3 regions of the Enterobacter quasiroggenkampii genome follow, and region 2 is predicted to be linked to each of the others. Evidence: predicted binding sites of a transcription regulator. Region 2 holds the regulator's gene; each other region holds the start of a gene.

Region 1 (4,620 bases), 540 kb from region 2:
TAATGTTATTTTTGAGCGCTTCGGTGATGAGTTCAGGCTGCCTGTCGAGTGCCAGCAGAAACGCGGGCTCTACCGGAATAAACATCAGGACATAGTCTAGCGATCGCAGGCCAGGCAGTTGCTGATAGTCTTTTCTGCCGAGCAGGCGAATATGATTGCGTACGGAGGCAATGTGCTCCTGCAGCGCCGATTCGCGAGTGTAGTCGTCCTCCGCATTGAAGTAACGCTCATACGCCACCAGGGTCATCTTGGCGTCAATCACCACATCTTTGCCCTGGGGCAGCCGCACGATCACATCCGGCTGCATTCGCGAGCGGGCATCATTTTCAATACTCACCTGCGTTTCGTATTCGTACCCTTCCCGAAGGCCTGAAGCTTCCAGGACGCGGGTCAGCACCACTTCTCCCCAGTTGCCCTGGGTTTTGTTATCCCCTTTCAGCGCGCGGGTCAGGTTGACCGCCTCCTGCGCCATCTGGGCATTCAGCTGCTGGAGATTGCGAATCTCATGCGCCAGCGTGTGCCGCTCGCGGGCTTCCTGACCAAAGCTGTCCTGTACCTGACGGCGGAAGCCGTCCAGCTGTTCACGCAGGGGCGTCAGCAGGCTGTTCAGGCTCTGGCGGTTCTGTTCGTCAACGCGGCGGTTGCTGTGCTCAAAAATGCGGTTTGCGAGGTTTTCAAACTGTTCGCTGAGGCGCTGCTCGCTGTTGATCATCTGGCGGATTTTATCTTCCGCATGCAGCTGAGTGGATTCCAGGCGGGTGGTCACTTCACGGAGATCGGCCTCCAGCGAGGTGTTGATATCACGGAGATTGCGCAGCTCGTTGTTGAGCAGTTCACACTCGTCGCGCCAGTGTTCACTCAGGGCAAGCTGCTGCCTGGCCGCGCTTAAATCGGCGACGATCTCTTCGCGTTCAGCCAGCTGATCGGCCTTCTGCTGCGCATGCTGATAGCTTGACATCAGCCAGCCTATCGCCACGCCCGCCAGCGCAATCACCGCATAAATCAGGATTGAGATATCCACAATGCCCCCTGCATCAACGTATTACCCGCACAATCTAAGATTGTGCTGTATAAACGTCCAGTTTGAAAGGGTTTTCCTGCGAGGCGTTACGCAAAAAATAAAGGCCGAACGTGTCGGCCTTTAATTTCGAAGGAAGAGGACTAGATCAGGCGACGCGCCGCTTCCACCACGATTTTCACTGCATGACTTTCGGTCTGCTTCATGGTTTCGGCGTTCGGGATCTCCTGCTGGGTACGGTTGACGATGACGCCAGCCACCATACCGGCACGCAGACCCTGGCTTGCGCACATGGTCAGCAGCGTGGCGGATTCCATTTCGTAGTTCATCACGCCCATCGACTGCCACTCTTCCATGGAGCCTTTGAAGCGGCTTACCACGCGGCCAGAGAAGGTGTCGTAACGCTCCTGGCCCGGGTAGAAGGTATCGGACGAAGCGGTCACGCCCACGTGGGTGGTGGCGCCCACGGATTTCGCGGCTTCAACCAGCGCGGTGGTGCACTCGAAATCTGCCACCGCCGGGAACTCCATCGGTGCAAAGTGGAGGCTTGCGCCATCCAGACGCACAGACGCGGTCGTCACCAGCACGTCGCCGACGTTGATATGCGGCTGAATAGCGCCAGTGGTACCGATACGCAGGAAAGTACGAATGCCCAGCTGTGCCAGCTCTTCAACAGCAATCGAAGTAGACGGGCCACCGATACCGGTAGAACACACGATCACGGCTTTACCATCCAGCTCTGCGCGCCAGGTGGTGAATTCACGATGGGCTGCCAGCTTAACCGGCTTATCCATCAGCGCGGCGATCTTTTCCACACGCTCCGGATCGCCAGGGACGATAGCGAGCGTAGCCCCTTGTAAATCGTTTTTAGTGAGGCCGAGATGAAAAACATCAGACTTAGACATAGGTGACTCCTCTGTGGGTCGGTTAGTCAGAAGAAGTAAAACGGTACTTTACAGAAGCAGTAAGCATAATTTCGTGACGCATCTCACCATGAATGAAAATGATTGCATCGAATTTCCATCAAAAAGTGATTTACATCACATTAACAAGTTATATCGTCAGGTGCTGCACAAAAGATAGACCGTTTAAGGCACTGTGAGTTGTTAACCTGGTGTCTATATTTACCTTTGCGCTAACTGATTGGTACGGAGAATGCCATGACTGAAAAAACCGGTTTTGCACCTGCTGCGGCCCCGCATGCCTCAACCATCGTCTCAACGTCTGAAGATGCCATCACCGCGGGTGAGACCTCTATTCCCACGCAGGGAGAGAACATGCCTGCTTACCACGCACGACCAAAATCGGCAGACGGCCCGCTGCCCATCGTGATCGTGGTTCAGGAAATTTTCGGTGTTCACGAACACATTCGCGACCTCTGCCGCCGGCTGGCGCTGGAAGGCTATCTGGCCGTTGCGCCAGAGCTCTACTTCCGTCAGGGCGATCCGAACGACTACAGCGATATCCCCACCTTGCTCAGCAACCTGGTCAGCAAAGTCCCGGACGCGCAGGTTCTGGCCGACCTCGACCACGTCGCCAGCTGGGCGGCGCGCAACGGGGGCGATCCCCATCGTTTGCTGGTCACCGGTTTCTGCTGGGGCGGACGCATTAGCTGGCTGTATGCCGCGCATAACCCGCAGCTCAAAGCCGCTGTCGCCTGGTACGGCAAACTGGTGGGTGAAAAAACGCTGAATTCACCAAAACATCCGGTTGATATCGCCACCGAGTTAAATGCCCCCGTGTTAGGGCTTTACGGCGGTCAGGACACCGGTATTTCGCTGGATTCGGTAGAAACCATGCGCCATGCGCTCCGCGCGGCAAATGCGAAGGCGGAGATCGTGGTATACCCGGATGCCGGGCATGCGTTTAACGCCGACTATCGTCCGAGCTATCACGCTGAATCGGCTAAAGATGGATGGCAGCGGATGCTTACGTGGTTCCGTCAGTACGGTGGTAAAAAAGGGTAAGCCTTTCCCATCATCATGACGTATAAGGAGTGCGTGTTATGGACAATTCCCTCGCGTTTCCACACGGTTTTTTATGGGGCGGCGCGATTGCCGCCAACCAGGCCGAAGGCGCATGGAACGTGGACGGCAAAGGGCCGTCCGTTGCCGACGCTGTCGCCTGGAAACCCAACCTCTCCGTGAAAGATTACAGCGGCCACATGGCCCTGACGGACGAAAATATTCGCGACGCGTTTGAAGGTAAAAATGATGCGCTGTACCCGAAACGCCGCGGCATCGATTTTTATCACCACTATAAAGACGACATCGCGCTGTTTGCTGAGATGGGTTTTAAGGTGCTGCGCGTATCCATTGCCTGGTCACGTATTTTCCCGACCGGAGAGGACGCCGAGCCAAACGAGGCCGGGCTGCAGTTTTATGAAGAACTGTTTCGCGAGCTGCGTCGTCATAACATCGAGCCGCTGGTCACCCTTTCCCACTACGAAATGCCGCTGGCGCTGAGCGAAAAATATAACGGCTGGGTGCATCGCAATGTGGTTGATGCCTTTGTTCGCTTCAGCAATGTTTGTTTCGACCGCTACAAAGAGCTGGTGCGTTACTGGCTAACCTTCAATGAAATAGACAGTATTCACCGCCATCCCTTTACGACCGCGGGCATTCGCGAAGAGAAAAGCGCACCGGGCAACGCGAAACAGGATATCTATCAGGGTCTGCACCATCAGTTTGTCGCGTCTGCACTGGTTACGCGCGACTGCCACGCCAAAATTCCGGGTAGCCAGGTCGGGTGCATGCTGACCAAACTGACGACCTATCCGCACAGCTGCCGTCCGGAAGACGTTGAAGCCACGCTGAAGAAAAACCTGGAAAACTATTTTTATGCCGACGTGCAGGTATTTGGCGACTATCCCCCGCTGATCCTGCGCGATCTGGAACAACGAAATATCCATATTGAAATGCACCCTGACGATCGGCGTATTTTAAAGGCGCATACCGTCGATTTCGTCTCCTTCAGCTATTACATGTCGATGACCGAATCCACTCAGCCTGACGCCGAACGCATTCCCGGGAATACCGTTCTCGGTGTGAAAAACCCGTATCTGCCTGCGTCCGAATGGGGATGGCAGATTGATCCGCTTGGGTTGAAAATCTCGCTGCTGGAGCTGTATGACCGTTACCGGAAGCCGCTGTTTATCGTTGAAAACGGTCTGGGCGCGAAGGATGTGGTCGAAAACGGCAAGATCCACGATAGCTATCGAATCGACTACTTCCGCGCACACTTCGCGCAAACGCTGGCCGCGATTAATGAAGGCGTCGAGGTGATGGGGTTCACCACGTGGGGCTGTATCGACATCATCAGCGCGGGCACCTCGCAGATGTCCAAACGCTACGGTTTTATCTATGTCGATCAGGACGATGAAGGCAACGGTACGTTGAAACGGCTGAAAAAAGACTCCTTCTGGTGGTACCAAAAAGTGATTGCCAGCAACGGCGCAGATCTGAACTAAGCATGCGCATTCCAGGCCGGGCAGACGCCCGGCCATCGCGCGTCACAATTATGCCTGACGCAAATTCTGTGCTGCCTTCACCATATTCGCCAGCGCGGCGCGGGTTTCCGGCCAGCCGCGGGTTTTCAGGCCG
Region 2 (4,620 bases):
TCCACGTCGCGCCAGTGCCGAATACAGTCAGGTCTTTTCATTATGCATCTCCCGGTTTGCGATGGGTCAGGTATAGCACAGACTGGCGGATCTCGGTGTTTTTAGCAGAACATGATAAAGTGGGGGTTTTCCGTCCTATAACATCCGGGGTGCTACATGGATAAGTCCACAAAAGAGCTGTTAGCGCAGGCCGAAAAGCTGTGTGCGCAACGCAATGTGCGCCTGACTCCGCAGCGCCTTGAAGTCTTACGCCTGATGAGCCTGCAGCAGGGTGCCATCAGCGCCTACGATCTGCTGGATCTGCTGCGCGAAAGCGAGCCGCAGGCAAAGCCGCCAACGGTCTATCGCGCACTGGATTTCCTGCTTGAACAAGGTTTTGTGCACAAGGTGGAATCCACTAACAGCTATGTGCTGTGCCATCTGTTCGATCAGCCCACCCACACATCGGCGATGTTTATCTGTGACCGCTGCGGCGTGGTGAAAGAAGAGGCTGCGGAAGGCGTGGAAGATATTATGCATACGCTGGCAGCGAAAATGGGTTTTGCCCTGCGTCATAACGTGATTGAGGCGCACGGGCTCTGTTCCGCGTGCGTGGAGGTGGAAGCCTGTCGTCATCAGGACGCGTGTCAGCACGACCACTCTATTCTGGTGAAGAAAAAGCCGCGTTAACGGCAAAAGAAAAGGCGGCTTAGAGCCGCCCTGTGGGTTATTCAGCGTTACCAGCGGTAGTCGTTGCGTTTTTCCCAGTCGCCCACTTCTTTTTCCGCCTGGTCTTTTGCGTAGCCGTAACGTTCCTGAATTTTACCGACTAGCTGATCGCGTTTACCTTCGATGACGGTCATGTCGTCATCCGTCAGCTTACCCCACTGTTCTTTCGCTTTACCTTTGAACTGCTTCCAGTTGCCGCCGATTTCGTCTTTATTCATCATCGTGTCCTCTTCGTTAAGCGTCGGGTCGTAACGTCCGTTACGTTCTTTTCTGCTGGACGTGATAATTATTGTAGTTAAGGATTCCGTGGTTAATTTCATATTCGGAATCTTTAACCGTCACGATATATCGGAGCGTGGGGGAAACCAGGTATTGTTTTGCCAGTGTCGATGCCAGATAAACGCCAGCGACAACCCGCGCAGTGAGAGGAAGACGGCCAGGGCCAGCCACAAACCATGATTCCCCAGCCAGGGGAGCGTCAGCAGCGTCAGGCCAAACCCGGCCGCCGCGACGGCCATGCTGTTACGCATTTCGGCCCCGCGCGTCGCACCAATAAACATGCCGTCCAGCAGATAACACCAGACGCCAACCACCGGTAAAACGACTTGCCAGATGAGATAGTGGCTCGCCAGCTCGCGTAGCGCAGGGAGAGAGGTAAGCAATGCAACGATCTGCTCACCAAAGCAGGCGTAAACCAGGCCAAATGCCAGCGCCACCAGTCCCGACTGACGGCAGGCTGCCCGCCAGACATCCCGTAGCTGCCCGCTTTCGCGCGCCCCGTACGCCTGCCCGGAATGCGCTTCAACCGCATAGGCAAAACCGTCCAGCGCGTAGGCGGTAAATGTCAGCAACGTCATCAATACTGCGTTGACCGCGACGATGTCTGGCCCCAGTCGAGCCCCGAAAACCGTCAGTGCCCCGAAGCAAAGCTGGAGAAGAAGCGAGCGCAGCATGATGTCACGGTTGAGGGCCAGCAGCTTACGGATATTGCCGCGCCATGCGGTTTTGAGCAGCGCCAGGGAGATCCCGCGCATGGCCAGTACCCGCCAGACCATCCACAAGCCAATGATAAAGGTCCCGTATTCGGCAATCGCCGTCGCCAGCGCCGCACCCCGCACGTTCATATGCAGACCCATGACCAGCCAGACATCCAAAACGATATTGAGCAGGTTACCCACCACCAGCAAAATCACGGGCGCACGGGCGTACTGCACGCCCAGTAGCCACCCCAGCAGAACCAGGTTAGCCAGCGATGCGGGCGCGCTGAGCCAGCGGATTTCAAGGAAACGTCGCGCCTGCTCTAATACCGCCTCGCTGCCGCCAACAATATGAAGCGCAAGATCGATCAGGGGTGCCCGCAATAAAACGATGAACGCACCCGCGCCAAGCGCGAGGATCAGCGGCTGCACCAGCGCGCGCGCCAGACGCAGCGGATCTTTCGCGCCATAAGCCTGTGCGGTAAGACCGGTAGTGCTCATGCGCAAAAAGAGCAGCAGCATAAACAGGAAGCTGGTTGCCGTCGCGCCAATCGCCACGCCGCCAAGATAAACCGGTGAATCAAGATGGCCTATAACGGCAGTATCGACCAGTCCCAGCAAGGGCACGGTAATATTGGAGAAAATCATCGGCAGAGCAAGACGCCACAATGCCTTATCGGATGCCGTCAGCAGTGACATGAAAGATACCGGGAGTGGGGAATGAATCAGGCTACAGCGGTGCCATAGCCTGTGAGGAAGAGGTTACAGCCATTCACCGTTGCGAATCACCCCGACCGCCAGTCCTTCGATAGAGAAGTTCTGTTCGCGGAGATCGACCACAATGGGTGAAAACTCGCTGTTTTCAGGCAGCAACTGTACGCTGTTACCCTGTTTTTTCAGACGCTTAACGGTCACTTCGTCATCAATGCGCGCCACCACCACCTGGCCGTTTCGCACATCCTGTGTTTTATGCACCGCAAGCAGATCGCCATCAAGAATACCGATGTCTTTCATCGACATGCCGCTGACGCGCAGCAGGAAGTCAGCGCTCGGTTTGAACATGCCAGGATCGACCTGGTAGTGACCTTCAATATGCTGCTGAGCCAGTAAAGGCTCACCGGCAGCAACACGCCCTATCAGCGGAATGCCCGTCTCTTCTTCCACCAGCAGGCGGATACCCCGTGACGCGCCCGAGACAATCTCAATCACGCCCTTACGCGCCAGCGCTTTCAGGTGTTCTTCGGCAGCATTTGGAGAACGGAAACCCAGACGCTGCGCGATTTCCGCACGCGTGGGTGGCATACCCGTCTGGCCGATATGATCCCGGATGAGATCAAACACCTCTTGCTGCCTGGTCGTTAACGCTTTCATTCCGCCCCCTGGGTGTATATACAGTTATGCTGTGAGTATATACAGTCAAAGGCGATTTTGGAACCAAAAACTGCACAAAAAACCAGGGACTTAATTATTCCTCGAGGCTCATCGGAAATGTGACCAAAGCAGCGTGACCCAGGTGATAACGGCAGTGATAATCGCCAGCAACACGGCAGCAGAGCCCATGTCTTTTGCACGGCCAGAAAGCTCATGGAAATCGGAACCAATGCGATCCACAACGGCCTCAATAGCGCTATTAAGAATTTCCACTATCATCACCAGAAGAACGGAACCGATAAGCAGTACGCGGGTAATCGCATCAACATCAAGGAAACAGGCGACGATCACCGCGATGATAGCGGCGACGCCCTCCTGGCGAAAGGCGGCTTCGTTGACCCATGCGGCACGGAAACCTTTCCATGAATAGCCGGCGGCTTTGATGATACGTGTTAACCCAGTGGTATTATTGGCCATTAAAAGAACCTTTTTTAAAAAAGAGCGTCAGTAACAGGAGCCGTAGCGCGTTTCGCTACAGCCTGAAGTATGACGGGTAACAACAGAAATTTTGCGCGCTTTCTGTTATCCTTGCGCCGCAATTGCATTATTAACCAGAGGCTTTACATCGTTTATGTCCGGCTGGCCACGAATTTACTACAAATTACTTAATTTACCATTAAGCATCCTGGTAAAAAGCAAGTCTATCCCAGCAGAACCCGCGCTGGAATTGGGGCTCGATACGTCACGCCCCATTATGTACGTTTTGCCTTATAACTCGAAGGCTGACTTACTGACGCTTCGCGCCCAATGTCTGGCGCATGACTTACCTGACCCGCTTGAACCGCTGGAAGTTGACGGTACGCTGCTGCCGCGCTACGTGTTCATTCACGGTGGACCGCGCGTGTTTACCTATTACACGCCAAAAGAAGAGTCCATCAAGCTGTTCCATGACTATCTCGACCTGCACCGCAGCAATCCCGATCTGGATGTGCAGATGGTGCCGGTATCGGTGATGTTTGGTCGTCGTCCGGGCCGTGAAAAAGGCGAAGAGAATCCGCCGCTGCGCATGCTTAACGGCATCCAGAAGTTCTTCGCGGTCTCCTGGCTGGGACGCGACAGCTTTGTGCGTTTCTCCCCTTCCGTTTCGCTGCGTCGCATGGCGGACGAGCACGGCACCGACAAGATCATCGCGCAAAAACTGGCGCGCGTGGCGCGTATGCACTTCGCCCGTCAGCGCCTGGCTGCCGTAGGACCACGCCTCCCGGCTCGTCAGGATCTGTTCAACAAGCTGTTGGCCTCCAAAGCGATTGCCCGCGCCGTTGAAGATGAAGCGCGCAGCAAGAAAATTTCGCATGAGAAAGCCCAGCAGAACGCCATTGCGCTGATGGAAGAGATTGCAGCGAACTTCTCTTACGAGATGATTCGCCTTTCTGACCGTATTCTCGGCTTTACGTGGAACCGCCTCTATCAGGGCATTAACGTCCATAACGCCGAGCGCGTGCGTCAGCTGGCGCATGATGGCCATGAGATTGTCTATGTCCCCTGCCACCGCAGCCACATGGAC
Region 3 (4,620 bases), 1.2 Mb from region 2:
CTGGATTGTAGGGAATTTGTTGCCGTAAAAAAAGAGCGCAGCAATTTTGATATCAATCTGTGTAATAGCCATGGACGATGAATCGCGCGCGATAACATCACGCTTTCTCCAGAAAAGCGGTCGTTTGTAAGGCAATAAAATGAGGATTAATACCCTGCCGCAATGAATATCCGGCATGTTGTACTAAAAAACGATGTTTTGCTTTGACAATCCCCTGCGCTTTTGCGAAAACATTCAAGGAAGAAAAAAAACCGCGTTAACCGTATGCCGCATAGGCATGCACGTAAATGCCATTTTTACCGGGTCAGTGAAATCTACGCATGGCGTGGACAGACGCCATACGTGATGTCGGTGACTGCCTTCGGGCAACGGTCTTCTTACCAACAGAACCCGAATCCGCATCGCGTCTATTACATAATCAGGCGATGTGATGACTAACGGGTACAGGCTCTGAACAGTGATGTGCACAGGGTCCAGGCAGGAGTAGGGAAGGAATACAGAGAGACAATAATAATGGTAGATAGCAAGAAGCGCCCTGGCAAAGATCTCGACCGTATCGATCGTAACATTCTTAATGAATTGCAAAAGGATGGGCGTATTTCCAACGTCGAGCTTTCAAAACGTGTGGGACTTTCCCCGACGCCGTGCCTTGAGCGTGTGCGCCGACTGGAAAGACAGGGTTTTATTCAGGGCTATACGGCTCTGCTGAACCCGCATTATCTGGATGCCTCACTTCTGGTATTTGTTGAGATTACTCTGAATCGTGGTGCGCCGGATGTGTTTGAGCAATTTAACGCCGCTGTACAAAAACTTGAAGAAATTCAAGAGTGTCATCTGGTGTCCGGTGATTTCGACTACCTGTTGAAAACCCGTGTGCCTGATATGTCCGCCTACCGTAAGCTGCTGGGGGAAACCCTGTTGCGTCTGCCGGGCGTGAACGACACCCGTACATACGTGGTGATGGAAGAGGTCAAACAGAGCAATCGTCTGGTTATTAAGACGCGCTAACACGGAACAGGTGCAAAATCAGCGTAGTTTGATTACACTCCTGTTAATCCATACAGCAACAGTGCCGGGGAGTCCCGGCGCTGTTGTCCGTTTTAGCAAACAGGCAGGATATGCCTGATACCTGGAGAGCCTTTCTTGAGCCAGGAATACACTGAAGACAAAGAAGTCACACTATCGAAGCTAAGCAGCGGACGTCGTCTCCTCGAGGCTTTGCTGATTGTTATTGCCCTTTTTGCCGTCTGGCTGATGGCAGCCTTACTCAGTTTCAACCCCTCGGATCCCAGCTGGTCACAAACTGCATGGCATGAGCCTATCCATAATTTAGGCGGTGTCCCCGGTGCCTGGCTTGCGGACACGCTGTTCTTCATTTTCGGTGTGATGGCCTACACCCTTCCCGTCATTATCATTGGCGGATGCTGGTTTGCGTGGCGTCATCGTCAGAACGATGATTACATCGACTATTTCGCCGTCTCGCTGCGCCTGATTGGCGCGCTGGCGCTGATCCTCACCTCTTGCGGGCTGGCGGCGATTAACGCCGATGATATCTGGTACTTCGCCTCTGGCGGGGTGATCGGCAGCTTATTAAGTTCTGCGCTCCAGCCGATGCTGCACAGCAGCGGCGGCACGCTGGCGCTGCTGTGCATCTGGGCCGCCGGGCTGACGCTGTTTACCGGCTGGTCCTGGGTGAGCATTGCCGAGAAAATTGGCAGCTTTATCCTCACCATTCTGACTTTTGCCAGCAATCGTACCCGCCGTGACGATACGTGGGTGGATGAAGACGAATACGAAGATGAAGAGGAAGATGACGCGCCTGTGCAGCGTCGCGAGTCTCGTCGTGCCCGAATTCTGCGCGGCGCGCTGGCGCGTCGCCAGCGTGTGGCCGAGAAATTTGCCAACCCACTGGGCCGTAAAACCGATGCGGCGCTCTTCTCCGGTAAACGCATGGATGAAGACGAGCAGGTGGCGTATCGCGCTGCGGGTGTCGCCGTCGATCCTGACGATGTGCTCTTCTCCGGCAGCCGGGCCACTCCCGGGGACTTTGACGAATACGACCCGCTGTTAAACGGCCACTCGGTCACCGAACCGGTAGCAGCCGCGGCCGCTGCGACGACTGCAGCCCAGGCTTATGCCGCGCCTGTCGACGCCGTGATGCCATCCGCGCCTGTCCCGCCACCGGAATCCGTTATTCAGCAGCCTCAGGTTGAGTGGCAGACTGCGCCGGGTGTTCACACGCCAGAGCCCGTCATTGCGCCTGAACCTGAAAGCTACATCCCCATGCAGCAGGAACAGTGGCAGCAGCCTTATCAGCCGCCGCAGCCTGAGTATGAACCGCAGCAATATCAGCAGCCAGCGGCTCAATCGTATCAGGAATATGTGCCTGAACCGGTTGAACCTGTGCAGCCTTACGTTGCACCGCAGCCTGAACCTGAGCCTGAAATCGTGGAAGAGGTGAAGCCTGCCCGTCCACCGCTGTACTATTTTGAAGAAGTCGAGGAGCGCCGTGCGCGTGAACGCGAACAACTGGCCGCCTGGTATCAGCCTGTGCCTGAACCGGTGCAGGAGCCGGTTACGAAAGCGCCTTCTGTTTCTGTGCCACCTGTCGACCCGACGCCTGCTGTTGCACCCGTAGCGGAAAGCGTGAAGCAGGCTACCGCGGCGGCGACCGTGGCTGCCCCCGTCTTTAGCCTGGCAACCGGGGGGGCACCTCGTCCTCAGGTGAAAGAGGGGATTGGTCCGCAGTTGCCTCGCCCTAACCGCGTCCGCGTGCCCACCCGCCGTGAGCTTGCTTCTTATGGCATCAAGCTGCCTTCCCAGCGTATGGCTGAAGAAAAAGCCCGCGAGTCTGAGTACGACGATGATACTGATGAAATGCAGCAGGACGAGCTGGCCCGCCAGTTCGCTGCGCAGCAGAATCAGCGCTACGGTGAAGAGTATCAGCACGATGAACCGGCGCTGGAAGACGACGATGACGCCGCAGAAGCGGAACTGGCGCGTCAGTTTGCCGCCACCCAGCAGCAGCGCTATTCCGGTGAACAACCGGCTGGTGCAAATCCGTTCTCGCTGTCGGACTTTGAATTCTCGCCGATGAAAGATCTGGTGGATGATGGCCCAAGCGAGCCTTTATTTACCCCGAGCGTGATGCCGGAAGCTGAGCCTGTGCGCCAGTCACCGGCACCACAGGCCTATGCGCAGCCGCAACAGCCCGTTCAGCAGCCGTATACACAGCCGCAGCAGCCACCACAGCCACCACAGTTCCAGCAGCCTGCGCCTCAGCCTCAGGAGAGCCTGATTCACCCGCTGCTGATGCGTAACGGTGACAGCCGTCCGCTGCAGCGTCCAAGCACGCCGCTGCCGTCTCTGGATCTGTTAACGCCGCCGCCGTCAGAAGTAGAACCGGTTGATACCTTCGCGCTGGAGCAGATGGCGCGTCTGGTGGAGGCCCGTCTGGCTGACTTCCGTATCAAGGCGGATGTGGTGAACTACTCACCGGGTCCTGTGATCACCCGTTTTGAACTGAACCTGGCGCCGGGCGTAAAAGCCGCGCGTATTTCCAACCTCTCCCGCGACCTGGCGCGTTCGCTATCGACCGTGGCGGTGCGCGTGGTGGAAGTGATACCGGGTAAACCTTACGTTGGTCTTGAGCTGCCGAACAAAAAACGTCAGACCGTCTACCTGCGTGAAGTGCTGGATAACACCAAGTTCCGCGATAACCCCTCCCCGCTGACCGTGGTGCTGGGTAAAGATATCGCTGGCGATCCGGTGGTGGCAGACCTCGCAAAAATGCCTCACCTGCTGGTCGCGGGTACTACCGGTTCCGGTAAGTCCGTCGGTGTGAACGCCATGATCCTCAGCATGCTCTATAAAGCGCAGCCGGAAGATGTGCGTTTCATCATGATTGACCCGAAAATGCTCGAACTGTCGGTCTATGAAGGTATTCCTCATCTGCTGACCGAAGTGGTCACCGACATGAAAGACGCCGCCAACGCTCTGCGCTGGAGCGTGAATGAGATGGAGCGTCGCTACAAGCTGATGTCTGCGTTGGGCGTACGTAACCTGGCCGGTTATAACGAGAAAATCGCCGAAGCGGCACGTATGGGACGTCCGATTCCGGATCCGTACTGGAAGCCGGGTGACAGCATGGATGCCCAGCATCCGGTGCTGGAAAAACTGCCTTATATCGTGGTGCTGGTCGATGAATTCGCTGACCTGATGATGACCGTCGGTAAGAAAGTGGAAGAGCTGATTGCCCGCCTGGCGCAGAAAGCGCGTGCGGCCGGTATTCACCTTGTGCTGGCGACTCAGCGTCCTTCCGTGGACGTCATCACCGGTCTGATTAAAGCGAACATTCCGACGCGTATCGCCTTTACCGTATCCAGTAAAATTGACTCGCGTACTATTCTTGACCAGGGCGGTGCAGAATCGCTGCTGGGTATGGGTGACATGCTCTATTCCGGTCCGAACTCTACCTCTCCTGTGCGTGTTCACGGCGCGTTCGTGCGCGACCAGGAAGTGCACGCGGTTGTGCAGGACTGGAAAGCGCGCGGTCGTCCGCAATACGTCGATGGCATCACCAGCGACACGGAAAGCGAAGGCGGCGGCGGTGGCTTTGAC

What was found. Region 2 encodes LexA, which represses DNA repair genes until DNA is damaged. Its sites were predicted from a motif close to TNCTGTATGTACATACAGNA; they were not measured.
Region 1: a site for LexA is predicted at 1,065-1,084, ahead of rmuC (DNA recombination protein RmuC). Genes of this name have one in related genera too.
Region 3: a site for LexA is predicted at 1,047-1,066, ahead of V1572_RS10170 (DNA translocase FtsK 4TM domain-containing protein). Genes of this name have one in related genera too.

Annotation. Positions count from the first base shown of each region.
Region 1 covers NZ_CP143745.1:366,616-371,235, forward strand. Annotated here, with positions in the region: gene rmuC (DNA recombination protein RmuC) at 1-1,021, opposite strand, end outside; gene udp (uridine phosphorylase) at 1,162-1,923, opposite strand; gene V1572_RS01835 (dienelactone hydrolase family protein) at 2,179-2,985, shown strand; gene V1572_RS01840 (family 1 glycosylhydrolase) at 3,024-4,487, shown strand; gene metE (5-methyltetrahydropteroyltriglutamate--homocysteine S-methyltransferase) at 4,536-4,620, opposite strand, start outside.
Region 2 covers NZ_CP143745.1:911,151-915,770, reverse strand. Annotated here, with positions in the region: gene V1572_RS04355 (cupin domain-containing protein) at 1-41, opposite strand, end outside; gene zur (zinc uptake transcriptional repressor Zur) at 157-669, shown strand; gene V1572_RS04345 (CsbD family protein) at 717-926, opposite strand; gene dinF (MATE family efflux transporter DinF) at 1,047-2,384, opposite strand; gene lexA (transcriptional repressor LexA) at 2,448-3,056, opposite strand; gene V1572_RS04330 (diacylglycerol kinase) at 3,165-3,533, opposite strand; gene plsB (glycerol-3-phosphate 1-O-acyltransferase PlsB) at 3,688-4,620, shown strand, end outside.
Region 3 covers NZ_CP143745.1:2,132,202-2,136,821, forward strand. Annotated here, with positions in the region: gene lrp (leucine-responsive transcriptional regulator Lrp) at 514-1,008, shown strand; gene V1572_RS10170 (DNA translocase FtsK 4TM domain-containing protein) at 1,144-4,620, shown strand, end outside.